One region of the Streptomyces sp. NPDC051940 genome, then DNA from elsewhere that is predicted to be linked to it. Evidence: riboswitches for the same ligand, from Rfam matches in the RefSeq annotation. Region 1 holds a riboswitch; the other holds the start of a gene.
The links. A riboswitch is a leader RNA that binds a small molecule or an ion and turns the genes downstream of it on or off. The one in region 1 is predicted to bind ZMP and ZTP.
Positions count from the first base shown of each region.

Region 2: linked by a shared signal. The riboswitch ahead of glyA (serine hydroxymethyltransferase) and the one ahead of AB0M28_RS09660 (bifunctional 5,10-methylenetetrahydrofolate dehydrogenase/5,10-methenyltetrahydrofolate cyclohydrolase) in region 1 are both predicted to bind ZMP and ZTP.

Region 1 covers NZ_JBFAXR010000016.1:23,133-32,696, forward strand. The annotation lists gene AB0M28_RS09630 (LacI family DNA-binding transcriptional regulator) at 132-1,139, shown strand; gene AB0M28_RS09635 (sigma-70 family RNA polymerase sigma factor) at 1,224-1,751, opposite strand; gene AB0M28_RS09640 (VOC family protein) at 1,879-2,313, shown strand; gene AB0M28_RS09645 (methyltransferase) at 2,406-3,470, shown strand; gene AB0M28_RS09650 (MFS transporter) at 3,523-4,764, opposite strand; gene AB0M28_RS09655 (ROK family transcriptional regulator) at 4,888-6,039, shown strand; ZMP/ZTP riboswitch at 6,057-6,139, shown strand; gene AB0M28_RS09660 (bifunctional 5,10-methylenetetrahydrofolate dehydrogenase/5,10-methenyltetrahydrofolate cyclohydrolase) at 6,165-7,022, shown strand; gene AB0M28_RS09665 (globin domain-containing protein) at 7,086-8,273, opposite strand; gene AB0M28_RS09670 (Rrf2 family transcriptional regulator) at 8,273-8,722, opposite strand; gene sigJ (RNA polymerase sigma factor SigJ) at 8,904-9,564, shown strand, end outside.
Region 2 covers NZ_JBFAXR010000037.1:55,289-64,852, forward strand. The annotation lists gene AB0M28_RS17065 (hypothetical protein) at 1-662, shown strand, start outside; gene AB0M28_RS17070 (hypothetical protein) at 700-1,410, shown strand; gene AB0M28_RS17075 (hypothetical protein) at 1,510-2,184, shown strand; gene glyA (serine hydroxymethyltransferase) at 2,204-3,469, opposite strand; ZMP/ZTP riboswitch at 3,505-3,597, opposite strand; gene rocD (ornithine--oxo-acid transaminase) at 3,746-4,951, shown strand; gene AB0M28_RS17090 (hypothetical protein) at 5,038-5,343, shown strand; gene AB0M28_RS17095 (ABC transporter permease) at 5,428-8,760, shown strand; gene AB0M28_RS17100 (hypothetical protein) at 8,757-9,564, shown strand, end outside.

The DNA.
Region 1 (9,564 bases):
GACCCGTGCAGAAGACGGTAGATGGCAGTTGGCGCGGTATGAGATCGGCAGTGCGCGCGACTGTTGACAGCGCGTCACGGGATCCGCATGATGGCCCGTGAACGCTCACGTGACCCCTCACGGAGGACACCTTGCCCGCAGCACCACGGCCCCGGCGACGGGTCACGATCGACGATGTCGCCCGCTCGGCCGGCGTGTCCCGGCAGACGGTGTCCCGGGCGATCAACGACAAACCGGAGATCGACCCGGCCACCCGCGAGCGTATTCTGCAGATCGCCCAGGCGATGGGATACCGGCCCAGCCGCTTCGCACGCGGCATGGTCAGCCAGGGCGTCACGACCCTGGGGCTGGTCATCGCCGATGTGCTGAACCCCTTCTTCCCCGAGGTCGTCGCCGGGGTGATGGCCGCCGCGGACGAACGCGGCTGGCAGGTCGCCGTCTACAGCACCGGCTCCGCGATGGAGCGGGAGCAGGCGGTGGCGCAGACGGTCGCGGACCATGTGGACGCGTGCGTCGGCTTCTTCCTCGACGACGGCGCGATCGACAAGGTGCAGGGCAGCGGCATCCCGTTCGTCCTGCTGGACCACGACAGCCGGCCGCCCGCCATCGGCGGGGTGCGGATCGACTTCGAGGCGGGCCTGCGCCAGGCCATGGAGCACCTCGTGGCGCAGGGCCACCGCCGGATCGCGATGCTCGACGACCGCGGCCGCGAGGACGCGGGCGCCCCGCGCACCCGGCACTCGCTGTTCCTGTCGATAGCCGCGGAACTGGGCCTCCCGGCCGACGAGTCCTGGGTCCAGCCCACCGCCAACTCGATCGCCGGCGGAGGCGACGGCCTGGACGCGGTGCTGGCGGCGCGCCCGGACATCACGGCGGTCGTGGCGTACAACGACATGCTGGCGATCGGCGCGATGCGCCGCGCCCGCAGCCGCGGGCTGCGCGTCCCGGAGGACTGCGCGTTCGTGGGCTGCGACGGGCTCAGCCTGGGCGAGCTGGTGGACCCGCCGCTCTCGACGGTGCACATCGACAAGCAGCAGCTGGGACGCGCGGCGGTGGAACAGCTGGCGGCGCTGATGGCGGGGTCCCGACCGGGCGAGACGGTGATGGTGCCGCGGCTGGTGGTGCGGGGGTCGAGCTGACGGGCGCCCCCGATCCGGGGGGCGGCCTCGCGTCCGTCCCGGGGGCGGGCGCGCGCCGCGTCAAGGGGCGCGCCGCGCGCCGTGTCACGGCTCCGTGACCCCCTGCTCCTCCAGGATCAGCCGCAGCGCCCGCAGGGCGTAGTACGTGCGGGACTTGACCGTGCCCGGGGGGATGCCCAGGCGCTGGGCCGCCTCGGCCACCGTGTGCCGGCGGAAGTAGACCTCCGCCAGGACCGCGCGGTGCTCCGGGCGCAGTCGCTGCAGCGCGTCGCTGAGGAGCCAGCGCTGCAGGGCGTGGTCGAACTCGTCGCCGGTCGCGGGGAGTTCCTCCTCCGGCAGCTCCGTCTCCGGCGGCCGGGCCGCGACCCGGCGGTGCGCGGAGATCGCCAGGTTCCGGGCCACCCGGCGCAGCCAGGGCCAGGCACGTTCGGTGTCGAGGGCGTCGCCGAGCTGCCAGGCCCGCAGGAACGTCTCCTGGACGATGTCCTCGGCCCGCTGGTGGTCCCCGCCGGCCCAGTGCAGCACGTCGGCGTGCAGGGCGCGGCCGTGGCGGGCGTACAGACCGGCGAGCACGCAGTCGTCCTGCGCGGGGTGTGCCGGTGACCTGTCCACAGTAGGGGTACGCGAGTGGGGTGGGCGCGGTTCAACACCCCGGCGCGCGTACGGGCGGCTGTCAGTGGCGGGTGCGAGGATGCGGGGGCAGGAGACCCACACGTACGGCCGACGGAGCGAGGGCGACATGGCCAGGCAATTCCAGGTGACCTACGACTGCGCCGACCCGGGCGCACAGGCGGAGTTCTGGGCCGCGGCGCTGGGCTACCGGCTCCAGCCGCCGCCTGAGGGCTTTCCCGACTGGACGGCGGCGCTGACCGCGTGGGGCGTGCCGCCCGAGCACCACAACGACCGTTCGGCGATCACCGACCCGGACGGGGACGGCCCGCGGGTGTTCTTCCAGAAGGTCCCGGAGCCCAAGACCGCGAAGAACCGCGTGCATCTGGACGTCCGCGCGGCCCCGGGCCTCACGGGCGACGAGCGGATGGCCGCGCTGGAGGCCGAGGCGGACCGCCTGACGGGCCTCGGCGCGAAGCGGTTCGCCCGGGTGGAGCCGGGCGGGCTCGACATGGGGCACATCGTGATGACGGACCCGGAGGGCAACGAGTTCTGCCTGGACTGACCGCGGCGCGGGAACCCGGAGGGCAACGAGTTCCGTCTGGACTGACCGCGGCGCGGGGCGCATACCGGACAGGGGGCTGTTAGCGTGCGCGCATGCCTTCTGAGCGCGCGACCTCGGACGCACCGGAACCCGGGCCGGCGGAAGCGGCCACCAGCCCCGGGCCGTCGCCCTGGCAGGTGCTCGCGCCGCTGACGGACCTGGTGACGCCGATGGCGGTCCGGGTGGCCGCCACGCTGCGGCTGGCCGACCTGGTGGCCGACGGCGTCGAGGACGTCGGGCGGCTGGCCGAGCGGTCCGGCACCGATGCCTGGGCGCTGGGCCGGCTGTTGCGCCTCCTCGTCCGCCGCGGCCTGTTCGCCGAGCCGTCGCCCGGGCGGTTCACCCTCAACGAACCGGCGAGCCTGCTGCGCTCCGACGATCCGTCGGGCATGCGGCTGTGGTTCGACCTGGAGGGGTTCGGCGGCCGGATGGACCTGGCGTTCACGGAGCTGCTGCACACGGTCCGCACCGGGGAGCCGGCCTGGGAGACGGTCTTCGGCGCGCCGTTCTGGGACTACCTCGCCGCCCGCCCCGCGCTGGCGGCGTCCTTCGACGAGACGATGGCCAACTCGCTGCGCACCACGGCGGCGGCCACCGGCCACGACTGGTCCGGGGTGCGGCACGTCGTCGACGTCGGCGGCGGGACGGGCGCGCTGCTGGCCGAACTGCTACGGGCGCACCCGGCCTTGCGGGCCACGCTGGTCGACCTGCCGGAGACGGTCGCCCGGGGACGCCGCTTCCTGACGGACCTCGGACTGGCCGACCGCTGCGAGTTCGCCGGCCAGAGCTTCTTCGACGCACTGCCCGCGGGCGCCGACGCGTACGTCCTCAGCGGCGTGCTGCACGACTGGGCGGACGAGCCGGCCACCGCCGTCCTGCGCCGCTGCGCCGAGGCGGCGGGGCCGACGGGCCACGTCCTCATCCTGGAGTGGCAGGGCGAGGGCGACGACGAGCAGGGGACGCTCGCCGAGATGGACCTGCGGATGCTGGTGCTGTGCGGCGGGCGCGAGCGCGACGCCGACGAGTACGGCGCGCTCGCCGCGGCGGCCGGACTCACGGTGACGGGGGTCCGGACGACGTCCTCGGGACACCGGCTGATCGACTGCCGGGCGGCCTGACCGCCGGGGAGCGGGATCCCGCGTCTCCTTTTGCGACGCCGACTCCACCCTTTTACGACGCCGACTCCACCCGCACCCGCGCGGCATCCCGCGCCGACGCCACCGGACCGCCGGCGTCCTTGCGGAGCAGCCCCGCGCCCAGCAGCAGTCCGCTCGCCAGCACCGTCACCACCCCGAACGACGCCGCCAGGGAGCTGAGATCGGCGATACCGCCGATCAGCGACGGGGCGATCAGCCCCGAGGCGTACGTGATCGTAGCCACGCCCGCGATCGACTGGGCCGAGGACGGGCCGCCGCGGGCCGCGGCCGCCGCGTAGGCCAGGGGTACGACGACCGCCACGCCCAGCCCGATCAGGGCGAACCCCGCGATCGCCGCTGCCGGTCCGGGTGCCGTCACGACCAGGACGCCGCCCGCCGTGGCCATGGCCCCGCCGGTGCGTACGGTGCGCACCGCGCCGAAGCGGTTGACCACGCGGTCCCCCAGCAGCCGGGCCAGCGCCATCATCAGCATGAACGCCGTGGTCGTCGCCGCGGCGAGTCCCGGTGACGCGCCCAGCGCGTCCTTCAGGTACACGCCCGACCAGTCGAGGCTGGCCCCTTCGGCGAACACCGCGCAGAAGGCCACCATGCCGATCAGCACCGCGGACCGCGGCGGCCGGGCGTACCGCGGCGGGGCCTCCGCGTCCGGGTCGGGCCGTACGTCCAGCACGGACCGTACGATCACCAGCCCGGCCACCGTGAGCACGAGCGCCGCCAGCGCGTGGTGCAGCCGGGTGTCCACGCCGAGGTGCGCGGCCAGGGTGCCGCCCGCCGAGCCGATCAGGGCGCCGGCGCTCCACATGCCGTGCAGGCTCGACATGATCGAGCGGTCGAGCCGCTTCTCGGTGTCCGCGCCCACCGCGTTGATCTGCACCCCGGAAGAGCCTGCCGCCGCGCCGAAGAGGAACAGCGCGGCGCACAGCACGCCGAGGTTCGGCGCCAGGCTGGGCAGGGCCAGCGCCAGCGTCCACAGCACGAGCAGCCCGCGCAGCGCCCGGCGGGCGCCGAGGCGGTGGCTGATCGCGGCGGCCATGGGACCGGCGAGCGAGCCCCCGATCGCGGGCAGCGCCAGCGCGAGGCCGAGCTGGCCGGCGGACAGCCCGGCGTGGTCCTGGATCCACGGGATGCGGGTGGCGAAGCTGCCGGGCACGGCGCCGTGCACGCAGAACACCGCGGCGATCGCGATCCTCCCCCGCTTCACCTGCCGCCGGTCGTCGACGGCCTGTTCGCGCGGTTCTCCGCATGGCAATGGCATGACGCCGTCCTCCCCTGGGTCCTGCACCTCTCACGACGTAAACTATCAGGGACCCTTCCAGAAAGAAAAGAAAAAGCAGGAACCCTTCCAGAAAATTCTCCGACCGTCTGACAGGATCGCTCCATGCCACCCGCCACCCCCAGCACCGCGCGCGCCATCAACGACCGCCTCGCCCTGCGCCTCCTGCAGGAGCGCGGCCCGCTGTCGGTGACCGAGCTGAAGGAGCTGACCGGCCTCGCCCGCCCCACCGTCGCCGATCTGGTGCAACGGCTGCAGGACGGCGGGCTCATCGAGATCGCGGGCGCCTCGGAGGTCAAACGGCGCGGTCCGAACGCCAAGTTGTACGGCCTGGTCGCCGACCGCGCCTATCTCGCGGCCCTCGACGTGCGGGAGCAGAGCGTGCACGTCGTCGTCGCGGACCTGGTCGGCGCGGAGCGGGCGCGCGCCGAACTCCCCGTCGCCCGCTCGGTACCGGCCGGCGAGGCCGTGCAGCAGGCGGTCGCGCTGGTCGAGCGCGCGGCGCGGGAGGCCGGGGCGGAGCAGCTGCACAGCATCGCGGTCGGCGCGCCCGGCCTGATCGACCCCGCCACGGGCGACCTGCGCAACATCAGCGGACTCGACTGGCACCGCGAACTCCTCGCCGCGCTGGAGCGGCGGCTGGGCGCCGCGGTCACGGTGGAGAACGAGACGAACCTCGCGGCGGTCGCCGAGCACCGGCTGGGTGCCGCCCGGGGCCGCGACTCGTTCGTGTTCTTCTGGCTGGGCGAGGGCACGGGCGGCGCGGTCTTCCTCGGCGGGCGGCTGCTGCGGGGCTTCTCCGGCGGCGCGGGCGAGATCGCCTTCCTGCCGGTGCCCGGCTCCTCCGGCCTGCCGTCCGCCCGGGACTGCGCGGGCGGCTTCCACGAGCTGGTGGGCGCGGCGGGCCTGCGCGAACTCGCCGCGGCGCACGGCCTGGACGCCACCCGCCCGGTGGAGGACGTGCTGCGCGAAGCGGACCCGGACGGCCAGTTCCTCGCCGAGTACGCCGAGCGCATCGCGATCGGCGCCGCGGCGGCCACGGCCATCCTCGACCCGGGCTGCGTCGTCCTGGGCGGCGAACTGGGCCGCGCGGGCGGCCCGCCCCTGGCCGCGCGGGTCGCGGACCGGCTGGCGACGCTCTCCCCGCTGCGTACGGAGGTCCGCGCCGCGGACTTCGGCGGTACGGGCGTCCTGCGCGGCGCTCTCCTCGCGGCCCGGGAGGCCGCCCAGGAAGCCCTGTTCCCGCCGGTGGGGTGACCCCCGGTAGAGTCGGCCGCGCGGGCCGTGACTGGCGCTGAGGTGGACGACCACCGGGGAGCGGTCCGACAGAGCAGTGCCGCGCGCCTGGGCCGAACGGTGAACGAGCGCCCGGGAGGCACCCCATGACCGCAACGACGACAGCCCGCCTGATGGACGGCACCGGCCCGGCCCGCCGGCTCCTCGACGAGACCGCCGCCCGGGCGGCCGCACTCACCCGCCGTACGGGCGTGGCGCCCTGTCTGGCGACCGTGCTGGTGGGCTCCGACCCCGCCTCCGTCACTTACGTCCGGATGAAGCAGCGCCGCTGCGCGCAGGCCGGCATCGAGTCCCGGCACGTGGGGCTGCCCGCGCAGACGACCACCGCGGAGCTGGTCGCCGTACTCCGGGAGCTCTCGCAGGACCCCGGCGTGCACGGCATCCTGCTGCAGCACCCGGCGGGCCCGCACATCGACGAGCGCGCGGCGTTCGAGGCCATCGCCCCGCACAAGGACGTCGACGGTGTCACGACCCACTCCTTCGGCGCGATGGCCTTCGGCGGGCCCGGGTTCGCCTCGTGCACGCCGGGCGGGATCATGCGGCTGCTGGACGCGTACGACGTGGAACTCGCCGGGAAGCACGCGGTGGTCGTCGGGCGCAGCGCGATCCTCGGCAAGCCGGTGGGCATGCTGCTGCTGGCCCGCGACGCCACCGTGACGTACTGCCACTCCCGCACCGCCGGCCTGTCCGCGCACCTGCGCTCCGCGGACGTCGTCGTGGCGGCGGTGGGGCGGCCCCGGCTCATCCACGGCGACGACATCGCGCCGGGTGCCGTGGTCGTCGACGCCGGGTACAACGCGGGCAACGTCGGGGACGTCGACTTCGACAGCGCCGTCCGCCGCGCCCGGCTGATCACCCCCGTGCCGGGCGGCGTGGGGCCGATGACCATCGCGGTGCTGCTCGCGCAGACCGTACAGGCGGCGGAGGGCCAACTGGCCGGCTGAGCGCCCGCACACACACGAAGGGCCCGCCGCGTGAACGCGGCGGGCCCTCCCCGTATCAGACCGTCAGTCCTGCCCCAGCCACAGGTCCGGGCCGAACACCTCGTAGTGGATGTCCGCCGCGCCGACACCCGCCGCCAGCAGCTGCGCGCGTACGGCCCGCATGAACGGCAGCGGACCGCACAGGTACGCCGTGGTGCCCGGCGGGATGTGCAGGCCCGAGACGTCCACCAGGCCGGTGCGCCCGGCGGGCCACGGGGTGACGGGGTGCTCGTACCAGACGTGCGCCTCACCGGACTTGAGCTTGCCGGTGAGCTGCAGGAGGTCGGTGCGGAACGCGTGCGAGAACTCGTCGCGGTCGCCGTGCACCGCGATCACCCGGCGTGCGGAGTCCGTGGCGGCCAGGTGCGCGAGCATCCCGAGCATCGGCGTACCACCGATCCCCGCGGAGGCCAGCAGCACCGGGCCGTCGCCCCCGTCCAGCGCGACATCGCCGAACGGCGGGCCGACCAGCAGCGTCCCGCCGACGCCGACGTGGTCGTGGAGGTGGTTGGAGACCTCGCCCGCCGGGTCGCCGGCCGCGCGCTTCACGGAGAACTGCAGCGCGCCGTCGGGGTGGCCGGACAGACTGTACTGCCGGATCTGCTGGGCGCCGTCGGGCATCCGCGCCTGCACCGAGACGTACTGCCCGGGCCGCGCGGCGGGCACGGGTCCGCCGTCCGCGGGGCGGACGAGGAACGTCGTGACGTCGGCCGTCTCGGGGAAGCGCGCCAGCACCCGGTACCGGCGCCAGTGCTGCCCGGGCTCCACGCCGGCCTCGGCGTACAGCCGCGCCTCGACGGCGATCAGGGCGTTGGCCATCAGCCAGTACACCTCGTCCCAGGCCGCCGCGACTTCGGGGGTCACGGCGTCGCCGAGCACGTCCACGATGGCGGCGAACAGGTGCTCGTGCACGATCGGGTACTGGTCGGCGGCGATCCCCACCGAGGCGTGCTTGTGCGCGATCCGCGCGAGCATCGCGTCGGGCCGCTCGTCGGGGCGCTCGAGCAGGGCCGTGGCGAAGGCGGCTATGGAGCCGGCGAGCGCCTGCTGCTGGGAGCCGTCGGCCTGGTTGCCGCGGTTGAACAGGTCGCGCAGCAGGTCGGGCCGGGCCGTGAACATCCGCTCGTAGAAGCGCGGGGTGATCTCCCCGATGGCGGCGCCGACGACGGGGAGGGTGGCCCGCACGGTGGCGGCGGATGCGGTGGACAGCATCAGGACTCCTTGGTTGGTGTCTGCGGCAGCCCCAGCAGCAGCGCCGCAGTCGGTGGACCGACGAGGTCGTCGATCGTGAGCGGGTCGAGGGCCGCGTAGAACGCCTCCTGCGCCTGGCGCAGCGCGCCGCGCAGCCGGCAGGCGCCGCGCAGCGGGCACGGGGGGTCGTCCTCGCAGCCGACGACGTCGCCGGCTCCCTCGAGTTCGCGGAGCAGCCGCCCGAGCGACTCCGTCCGGCCGGACGCGGTGAGCGCCAGCCCGCCGCCCCGGCCCCGGCGGGCCTCGACGACCCCGAGGTGCTGCAGCCGGCTGACCACCTTCGCGGCGTGGGTGTACGGAACGGCGACCGCCTCCGCCACCTCGCGGGTGGTCGGCGTGGCGGTGTCGCCGAGTACCGCGAGGCGCATGGCGATGCGCAGTGCGATGTCCGTGCCCTTGGTCAGCCTCACGAGCGGCAGGCTATCTAATGCGCATCTGAAATACCAATTCAGAACCCCCGGCCCCCGGGGGGCCGTTCCGGGTCGGCGGCCCGGGGGGCCGGATGAGACATGCGCCACATCCGGGGAGGCGATGTCACATTCCCGGGCACCGGTTCCGTCTTGTCTCCGAGACCAGGACAGGAGGACCGTCATGCCCGACCACCCGGTGCGGGATCCGGCAGCCGCCACCGAGGTGTTCATGGAGCACCGTGAGCTGTTGTTCTCGATCGTCTACAACATGCTCGGCAGCGTCGCCGACACCGAGGACGTGCTGCAGGACTCCTGGCTGTCCTGGGCCGGGCGCGGCGAGTCGGCTGACATCGCGAACCCCCGGGCGTACCTGGTGCGCATCGCGGTCAACCACGCCCTCACCCGCCAGGCGGCCGCCCGCCGCCGCCGGGAGGCGTACGTCGGGCCGTGGCTGCCGGAGCCGCTGGCCACCGACGAGGCGCCGGACGCGGCCGAGCCGGCGCTGCGGGCCGAGTCGGTGTCGCTGGCGCTGCTGGTCGTGCTGGAGACGCTGTCGCCGCTGGAGCGGGCGGTGTTCGTCCTGCACGAGGTCTTCGGCTATCCGCACGGCGAGATCGCGGCGGTCATCGAGCGCTCCCCCGCCGCGGTACGGCAGCTGGCCCGCCGCGCCCGGGAGCACGTCCAGGCGCGGCGGCCGCGGTTCGAGGCGCATCCGCGCGTCCAGGAGGAGGCCACCCGGCGCTTCGTCGAGGCGGCGCTGGGCCGTGACGTCGAGGCGCTGATGGAGGTCCTCGCACCCGACGTGACGGTGTGGACGGACAGCGGCGGCAAGGTGCGCGGCT
Region 2 (9,564 bases), on a different contig from region 1:
ACGAGCCCGTCCCGGCCCCGGGCCGCGCGCTGCGCGCCCGGCGCTGGCTGCGCCGCCGGTGGCGGCTGCTCGGCGCGCTGCTCACGGCGCTGGCGGTGGCGCTGGTCCTCACCCCGCCGGTACGGGCCGGGGTCGCGGGCTGGTTCGACCTGGGCGGGGTGAGCGCGCGCGTCGAGCCGCCGCCGGTGGTCACGTCGGGGCCGCCCGGGCCGGGGTCCTCGTCCCCGCCGCCGGTCACCCCGGACTGCGGCGACCTGGACCTGGACGGGGCGCGGCGCCGGATCGGCTTCACCCCGCTGCTGCCCGCCGGGCTCGGGGCGCCCGAGTCGGCCGGGGTGTCCGCCGGCGGGCGGGTGCTGTCGCTGTGCTGGCGCGACGAGCGGGGGCGGGTGATCCGCGTGGACGAGTTCGAGAAGACGCTGGAGCCGTGGTTCTACAAGACCGTCCCGCACCCGTGGGAGCCCCTCGAACTCGACGGCTCCGCGGCGACCTGGTTCCCCGAGGCGCACCGGCTGGACCTGGCGTTCACCGACGGCACCAGCAGCACCGTCCGCCCCGCGGGCCCCACGCTGGTCTGGGAGCGGGACGGGCTGACGCTCCGGCTGGAGGGGGTGACGGAGAAGGACCGCGCCGCGAGTCTTGCCGGGACGTTCCGTCGCTGAGGACCCTGTGGGGTGCGGACCCGGAAGGGGGTGCCCCATGCGAGGATTCCTGCCGGTGGCGTGGCTGCCGGCCGGTGCGGCCGTGCTCGTCCTGGCCGTCGGTGCGGTCGTGCTCCTGCCGGCCGGTGCCGCCGCGGCCCCGCCCCCGCCCCGGCACGTGGTGATCACCAACCCCGGCAGCCATCAGGCCACCGCGCTCTATCGCGGCTCGGACACCTACCGGGCGCTGGACGAGGCCGTGGGCCGGCTGCCGCCGCGCAAGGCGCCGCTGCGCGGTGAGCTGTACGGCGGCCGGGACCGGGTGGTCACGCTGAGCTGGCTGTTCCGGGAGACGGCGGTGTGGCGGACCGACCGCGTCTATCTGGACTCCCCCGGCGGCCCGTGGGTGCAGCGCTTCGAGGCCCGGCGGGGCGAGAGCGTGGACGTCTCGGACCTGCCCGCGACCTGGCACCGCGCCGCGCACCCGGACACCCTCCTCACCCTGCTCACGCTGCTCGGCGTCGCGGGCACGCCGTCCGGCGTCCCGCCGAACATGAACCCGCTGCCGTCCCTGGACCTCGGCTCCCCGGACGACGCCACGGCGCAGAGCGGTGCGGACCGGCTCACCGCCAACTGGTGGTGGTCGCTCCCCGGCGCGGGCGCCGGCGCCGCACTGGCGCTGGCCGCGCCGACGGCCCTGCGGCGCCGGCGGGAGGCGCGGAGCGGTCCGCCGGAGGACGGTCCGCGGCAGGTGCTGATCGACCTGTGAGTCGGGGTCGTACGACATGAGCTCCCGGAACCCCCGCCCGCGCGGCGGTGTAGCGGGGGTGGACGGACGGTGCCGGCGACGGCGGAAGGGAGACGGCCCATGCGCAGACTGACCCTCCTCATCGGCGCGTTCGCGGGCGCGGCGGCCCTGTGGCTGGGCACGGCGACGCCCGCGGCCGCGGGCGGGCCGACGAGCGTGCTCGTGGTGAACGCGGGCAGCGGCGAGGCCGCGGGCCTGTACGGCTCGTCGGCCGACTACCAGGCCCTGGACCGGGCGGTGGGCGAGGCCGGGAAGCCCGCCGCGCAGCCCCGCCTCGACGAGCTCGGCGGGCGCCGGATCTCGCTCACCTGGATGCTGCACGACGTGAAGGTGTGGCGCGTGGACCAGGTCTACCCGGACGCCGGCGGCGGCGTCCTCGTCAACCGGCGGCTCGACTCCTACGGGGAGCAGCAGACGGAGTGGTTCCACGCCGCGGACCAGCAGAGGGTGAAGGAGATCCTCGGCAGGCTCCGCGTCCTCGGCCCGGACACCGGCGGATCGATGTCGGCCCCCGACTTCCCGGCCTTCGAACCGGAGGCCGCCCCGGCGCCCACGCCGGATCCGGCCCCCGCCGCGTCCTCCGCGCGGTCGGCGACCGACAACTGGTGGTGGGCCCTGGCCGGCCTCGCCGCCGGCCCCGCGCTGGCCGTCGGCGCCGCCCGCGGCCTCCGCCGGCTGCGGGAGCGGGCGGAGGCGCACGGGGAGGGGGCGTGGCAGGAGCTGGTCGACGTGTGAGGCAGCGGTGCGGGAGCGGCTACTGCGCCAGCCCCGGCGCCGGGAAGGCCGCCATCAGCTCGGCCACCTCGGCGCGGATCGCCTTCAGCGCCACCTCGTCGCCGGACCCGGCGGCGGTGACGCCCCGGTCGATCCACTCCGCGACCTGCGCCATGTGCTCCGTACCCAGACCGCGCGAGGTCAGCGACGGGGTGCCGATGCGCACGCCGGACGGGTCGAAGGGCTTGCGGGGGTCGTACGGCACGGTGTTGTAGTTCACCACGATGCCCGCCCGGTCCAGGGCCTTCGCGGCGATCTTGCCGGGGACGTCCTTCGGGGTGAGGTCCATCAGGATGAGGTGGTTGTCCGTACCGCCCGACACCAGCTCGAAGCCCCGGCCGGCGAGCGCGGCGGCCAGCGCCCGGGCGTTGGCGACGACGTCCGCGGCGTACTGGCGGAACGAGGGCTGCGCGGCCTCCTTCAGGGCGACGGCGATGGCGGCGGTGGTGTGGTTGTGCGGGCCGCCCTGCAGGCCGGGGAAGACGGCCTTGTCGATGAGCTTGCCGGTGTCCTCGTTCACCGCGAGCAGCATCGCGCCGCGCGGGCCGCGGAGCGTCTTGTGCGTGGTGGTGGAGATGACGTCCGCGTGCGGTACGGGCGAGGGGTGGGCGCCGCCCACGATCAGCCCGGCGATGTGCGCGACGTCGGCGACGAGCACGGCGCCCACCTCTCGGGCGATCTCGCCGAAGGCGGCGAAGTCGATGATCCGCGGTACGGCCGTACCGCCGCAGAAGATCAGCTTCGGGCGCTCCTTCAGCGCCAGGTCGCGCACCTCGTCGAAGTCGATGCGGCCGGTGTCCCGCCGTACGCCGTACTGCACTCCGCGGAACCACTTCCCGGTCGCGGACACGCCCCAGCCGTGCGTGAGATGGCCGCCCATCGGCAGCGCCATGCCCATCACGGTGTCGCCGGGCTCGGCGAACGCGAGGTACGCGGCGAGGTTCGCGGGGGAGCCGGAGTAGGGCTGGACGTTGGCGTGCGCGGTGCCGAACAGGGCCTTGGCGCGGTCGATCGCGAGGCGCTCGACGGGGTCGATGTTCTGCTGGCCCTCGTAGTAGCGGCGGCCCGGGTAGCCCTCGCTGTACTTGTTCGTCAGGACCGTGCCGGTGGCCTCCAGCACGGCACTGGAGACGTAGTTCTCGCTGGGGATCAGGCGGAGCGTGTCCGCCTGCAGCTGCTCCTCCGCGCCGATGAGGGCGGCGAGTTCGGGATCCGCGGCGGTGAGTGCGGGATGGTCGAGTGGCATGGCTTTGAACCTCCGGGTCGCGTGGGCGATGACTCCCGGGGTGCCCAGGCGGGCGGCACCTCGTGTGCTCAGCCGGCGCGCCGCTTCCCCGTGGTCGCTTCCACGTATCGCCAGTCGCGGCGCCCACCGTCCACCATAGTGCGGCGGGCGCGGGACACGGGGTCCCGTCCCACTCTTCGGTCGGCGCTTACGCCCATGCGGGCGAGGGGCACGATAGAAGTACCCCACAAGGGTCCTCCCGCATCTCCTGACGTATCAGCGAAGGAGCAGCAAGCCGTGACACGTTCCACCGACCTCATCAACGAAGCTGAGGCCCACTCCGCGCACAACTACCACCCCCTGCCCGTCGTCGTGGCCTCCGCCGAGGGCGCCTGGATGACCGACGTCGAGGGCAAGCGCTACCTCGACATGCTGGCCGGCTACTCGGCGCTGAACTTCGGCCACGGCAACCGGCGGCTGCTGGACGCCGCCCGCGCCCAGCTGGAGCGGGTCACGCTGACCTCCCGCGCCTTCCACCACGACCGCTTCGCGGCCTTCTGCACGGAGCTGGCCGCCCTGTGCGGCAAGGACATGGTGCTGCCGATGAACACCGGCGCGGAGGCGGTCGAGACCGCGGTGAAGACCGCCCGCAAATGGGGCTACCGGGTCAAGGGCGTCCCGGACGGCCGGGCGAGGATCGTCGTCGCGGCGAACAACTTCCACGGCCGTACGACGACCATCGTCAGCTTCTCCACGGACCCGGAGGCGCGCGCCGACTACGGCCCGTACACGCCCGGCTTCGAGATCGTCCCGTACGGCGACATCGAGGCCCTGCGGGCGGCCGTCGACGACGACACGGTCGCCGTGCTGCTGGAGCCCATCCAGGGCGAGGCGGGCGTGCTGGTGCCGCCGCCCGGCTATCTGCGGGCGGTGCGGGAGCTCACCGCGGACCGCGGCGTGCTGTTCATGGCCGACGAGATCCAGTCGGGGCTGGGCCGTACGGGCCGCACCTTCGCGTGCGAGCACGAGGACGTCGTCCCCGACGTCTACATCCTCGGCAAGGCGCTGGGCGGCGGCGTCGTCCCCGTCTCGGCGGTGGTGGCCGACTCCGGCGTCCTCGGCGTCTTCCACCCCGGCGAACACGGCTCCACCTTCGGCGGCAACCCGCTGGCCTGCGCGGTCGGCCTCGAGGTCGTCGCGATGCTGCGCACCGGCGAGTACCAGCAGCGGGCCACGGAGCTGGGCGACCACCTCCACCACGAACTCGGCCTGCTGGTCGGGCAGGGTGCGGTCGAGGAGGTTCGCGGCCGCGGGCTGTGGGCGGGCGTCGACATCAATCCGTCGTACGGCACGGGCCGGGCGATCTCGGAGAAGCTGATGGCCCGCGGCGTCCTGGTGAAGGACACCCACGGCTCGACGATCCGCATCGCGCCGCCGCTGGTCATCTCGAAGGAGGACCTGGACTGGGGCCTGGACCAGCTCCGGGCGGTGCTCGCCGGCTAGCCGCCGGTCGCAACTCCGTTTCGCGCCAGCCCACTTGGCGGTGCACAATCGCCCCCCAGGGATCACCGTCCACTGGGGGGCGTTCTGTGAGCGAGACATTCTGGGCGGCGGTCGCCGCCCTCACCGGCCTGGCCGGGAACATCACCGCCGTGGTCGTGGCCGTGGTCTCCCTGCGCAAGGCGGACCAGGCGCTGGCCCAGGCCTACGCGGTCGACGGGGCCTCCTCCGCGATCGCCTGGCGGGACCAGGTCATCGCCCTGCACGACCGGGGGCTGACGCCCGACCAGATCCGCGAGATCATGCTGCTGGAGGACGGCGGCGAGGGCTACGAGCGGAGCAACGGCCGCATCGACGACATCGTGTCCGCCATCCCCCGCCGGCCCGCGTCCTAGCGCCCGAAAGGTCGACGGTCCCACCGCGCACGGATCTTCCGTGATCGCCACGGGCCCGGGTACCGTCGGCGCCGGGGGGAGAACATGACCATCACCGAGCAGCGTCCGCCCGCCGGTCTTCGGGTGAAGCGGAGGCGGCGGGCTCCGGTCGTCGTACGGCACAGCGCGCACCACGGGCTCGTACTCGTGGCCGCCGGCCTCGCCGTACTGCTCTCCGTCACCGTGCTCGCCGCCCTGGTCGCCCTCACCGAGCACGCCGCGCAGACCGGCGCCCGCCAGCGGCTCGCCGCCGAGCCCGACGCGTCGATCCGGGTCACCGGGCGCTATGACCCGGCCGGGGTGCCGCGGGCCGACACGGACGTACGGCGCGCGCTGGGCGGCGTGTTCGGCGACGTACCTCACCGCACCGAGACCCTGCTGCGCGCCCCCTTCGCGAACACCGGGCAGCTGCCGGCCGCCGACGGCACGATGTGGCTGACGCTGCTCGGCGTCGCCGGCCCCGAGCGGCACGCCCGCCTCGACGAGGGCCGGTGGCCGCGGCAGGCGGCGGGGGGACCCGTCGAGGTCGCGCTGGACCGCGGCTACGCGCGCCGGTTCGGGCTGCGCCCCGGCAGCGAGGCGGAGTTCGGCGGCGAGCACGGGCCGCGGCTGACGGTGCGGGTCACCGGCACGTACACCCCGCGGGACGCCGGGAGCGTGGTCTGGCACGGCATGACGGGCACGTTCGGCGTCCCCGACAGCGTGGCCCTGGCCCACCCCGGCTCGTTCGCCGCCATCGAGGCGCTGCGTACGGACGCCGCCGCCCTGTGGATCGGCGTCCCGGACGCCCGCCGGTTGGAGCTGGGTGAGCTGGACGGACTGCGCGAGCGGGTACCGGAGTTCGCGGCCAGCCGCACCGACCTGTCCGTCTTCGGCGGGCGCGCGCCGCCCCTGAAGGAGGTGCGGATCGACTCGCAGCTCGGGTTCGCGCTGCGGCAGCTGGACATCCCCGTGGCCGTCGCCCGCGCCGGCATGTATCTGCCGTCCGCGCTGCTCGCCGCGCTGGCCGCCGCCGCGCTCGTGCTCACCGCGCGCCAGCTGGTCCGGCACCGGGCCGCCGAACAGGCGCTGCTGGGCGCGCGGGGCGCCGGCTGGCTGCGGCTGACGGGCGGCGCGGCCGCGCAGTGGGCGCTGATCGCCGTACCGGCCGCCGTGGCCGCCCCGCTGCTCGCCGTACCGCTGCTGCGGCTGCTGCGCGGTACGGGCCTGCTGGACACCGAGCTGCCCCGCACCGCCGCCACCGCCGCCGGCTGGTGGGTGGCGGGCATCGCGCTGGCCGTCCACGGCACGGCCGTCCTGGTCCCGGTGGCGCGGGCCGCCCGGGACCGCCGTACGACGCGGCGGCTGCGGCTGCGGGCGGGCCGGTTCGCCGCCGCGCAGCGCACCGGGGCGGATCTGGCGCTGGCCGGGGTGGCCGTGCTCGGCTGGCTGCAGCTGCTGCGCTACCGCACCCCGCTCGCCGACAGCGGCTCCCTCGACCCGGTGCTCATCCTCGCGCCGGTCGCGATGACCGCCGCGACCGTGCTGCTGTCGCTGCGCCTGATGCCGCTGGCCGGGCGGGCCGTGGACCGGCTCGCGCGGCGCGCCTCCGGGCTCGTGCTGCCGCTCGGCGGCTGGCAGCTGGGCCGCCGCACGCAGGGCCACGCGGGACCCGTCCTGCTGGTCGCGCTGGCCCTCGCGGTCGCCTCCCTCAGCGGTACGGCGCTCGCGATCCTCGACCGCGGCGACCAGGACCAGGCCGTCTTCCGCACCGGCGCCGACCTGCGCGCCGAACCGGGCGACGACGCGGCCGGCTTCACCCCCCGTAGCGGACGGCACAGCCGCTACGCCGCGCTGCCGGGGGTCGCCGCCGTCACGCCCGTCGTGTCGCTGAGCACGCTCGTCGGCGCCGAGTCCGCCGGCATCACGGCGCTCGACACCGCCGGGATCGCGGCCACCCAGCGCGCCGGCTCCCCCTCCGGCCCCGTCCCCGCGTTCCGCGCCGACCTCGCCGGCGGACAGCCCCTCGACAAGCTCCTCGGCTCCCTCGGCGAAGGGGTGAAGGACCACGGGATCCTCCTCCCCGGCCGTCCCCGCTCCCTCGACCTGCGCGCCCGCGTCGCCGCCGACGGACCGGGCACGCCCGTGCCGCTCACCCTGGAGCTCACGCTGGAGGACGGCGACGGCCTCGGCCACACGGTCCGGCGCGAACTCCCCCCGCTCGACGGCCGGGAGCGCCCCTTCACCATCCCCTTCGACCCCGCCTCGCAGTACCCGCTGCGGATCACCGCGATCCGGCTCTCGGTCCCGCCCGGCGAGGAGTCCGTGCGCCGCACCTACCGCGTCCTGCTGGACGGCCTCGACGCGCAGCCCGTGCGCTGGCGCGACGGCTTCGCCGGCCGGGCGCCCTCGGAGTGGCTGGCCGGCTGCCCCGGCGCCGTGAAGCCGCGCTTCCTGGAGGGGCTGGTCCCGGCGTCCGGACTGCTGGTGTGCGACGACCGCACCGGGCCGGGCGAACTGTTCGACGGCGTGCTGCGCGGCCCGCAGCTCGACCTGCCGCGCGAGCGCCTCATCTGGCGCGTCGACCTGGAACCGGCCGTACGCGACAAGGCCGCGCCCGTACCGGCGCTGGTCGACGACGTCCTCGCCGCCGGCGGCCTGGCCCGGCCCGGCGACACCGTCACCTTCCTCCTCGACGGCCGTGAGTACCGGGCGCGGATCGTCGGCCGGATCGGCGGCATACCCGGCTTCGACCGCACCGAGGGCCGGCTGCTGATGGACACCCGCGCGCTGGCCGCGGCGCTGACGCACGACGGCAGGCCGCCGCCGCGCGAGGCGTTCTGGTGGATGTCGGCGAAGGGCGGCGACGCCTCCGCCGCGCTCACCGCCGCCCGCGCCGAGCCGGGCCTGGGCGCCGTCACGGACATCCCGGGCGAGCGGCGGGCCCTGGCCGACGGCCCGCTGCGGGCCAGCACCAACGCGGCGCTCGTGCTCTGCCTGATCCTCGCGCCCGCGTTCGCGGTGGTCGGCTTCACGCTGCACACGGTGCTCTCCGCCCGGTCGCGCGGCCGGGAGTTCGCGCTGCTGCGGGCGCTGGGCGTACGGCCCCGGCAGCTCACCGCGGTGCTGTGGACGGAGCAGCTGTCGCTCGCCCTGTTCGCCGCGCTGACGGGCACCGTCACGGGTACGGCGCTGGCGACGGCGATCACGCCCGTCGTCGCCGTCGACGACACCGGGTCGCCGGTGTTCCCGTCGCTGACCGTCACCGTGCCGTGGGGGTGGGTGCTGCCGCTCGCCCCGGCGGTCGTGCTGTTGATCTGCCTGGCCGTGACGGCGGGCGCGCGGGTGCTGGCCGGGGCGGACATGGCCCGGGTGCTGCGGGCGGGAGAGGACCGATGACACCACGCCGTGAACTCCCCGTCGCGGTACGCGAGATGCGCGCCGACGCGGCGCTGCTCGGCTGCCTGGCCCTGCTGATCGCGCTGCTCACGACCGCCGTCACCGCGGCGCCGCCGCTGCTGGACCGGATGGAGGGCCGCGCCCTCGACCAGCGCCTCGCCACCGGCCAGCGCGACGACGCCCTGGTCCGGATCAGCGCCGGCTTCGACCAGCTCAGCGACGCCTCCCCGCCCGTCGACATGCTCCCCACCGACGGCCCCGCGCCGCTCGGCGAGGACCTGGAATGGGCGGTGCACGGCATCGAGCCGGAGCTCGTCGGCGATCTGCGGGGCAGCCTCTCCTTCACCTCGACCCGGGTCGACGTCCCCTCCTCCGCGGTGGACGTCCCCGGCGGACCGGCGGAGCTGTCGCTGCTGTACGCCGACGACGCCCCCGACGCCTACGTGTCGGGCCGGGCGCCGCGCGGCACGGGCCGGGACAAGCCCGTCGAGGTCGCCGTCTCCGAGGCCACCGCCGAGCGGCTCGGGCTCCGCGTCGGACAGCAGGTGCAGCTGATGGGCGGCCTCTCCGACATCCAGGCGCCCGCGGTCGTCTCCGGGGTGTTCCGCGGGCCGAAGCCCGGCGCGGCCGGCGCCCGTATCTGGCGCGAACAGCCGCTGCTGGCCCGGCCGCAGGCCGTACCGGGCACGCCCGTCCACGCCCAGGCGCTCATCGCCGCGGAGAGCCTGGATCCGCTGCAGCGCTACGGGCTGCCGCGTTTCCAGGCCCAGTGGCGGATGCGGCTCGGGCTGGCCGACGCCGCCG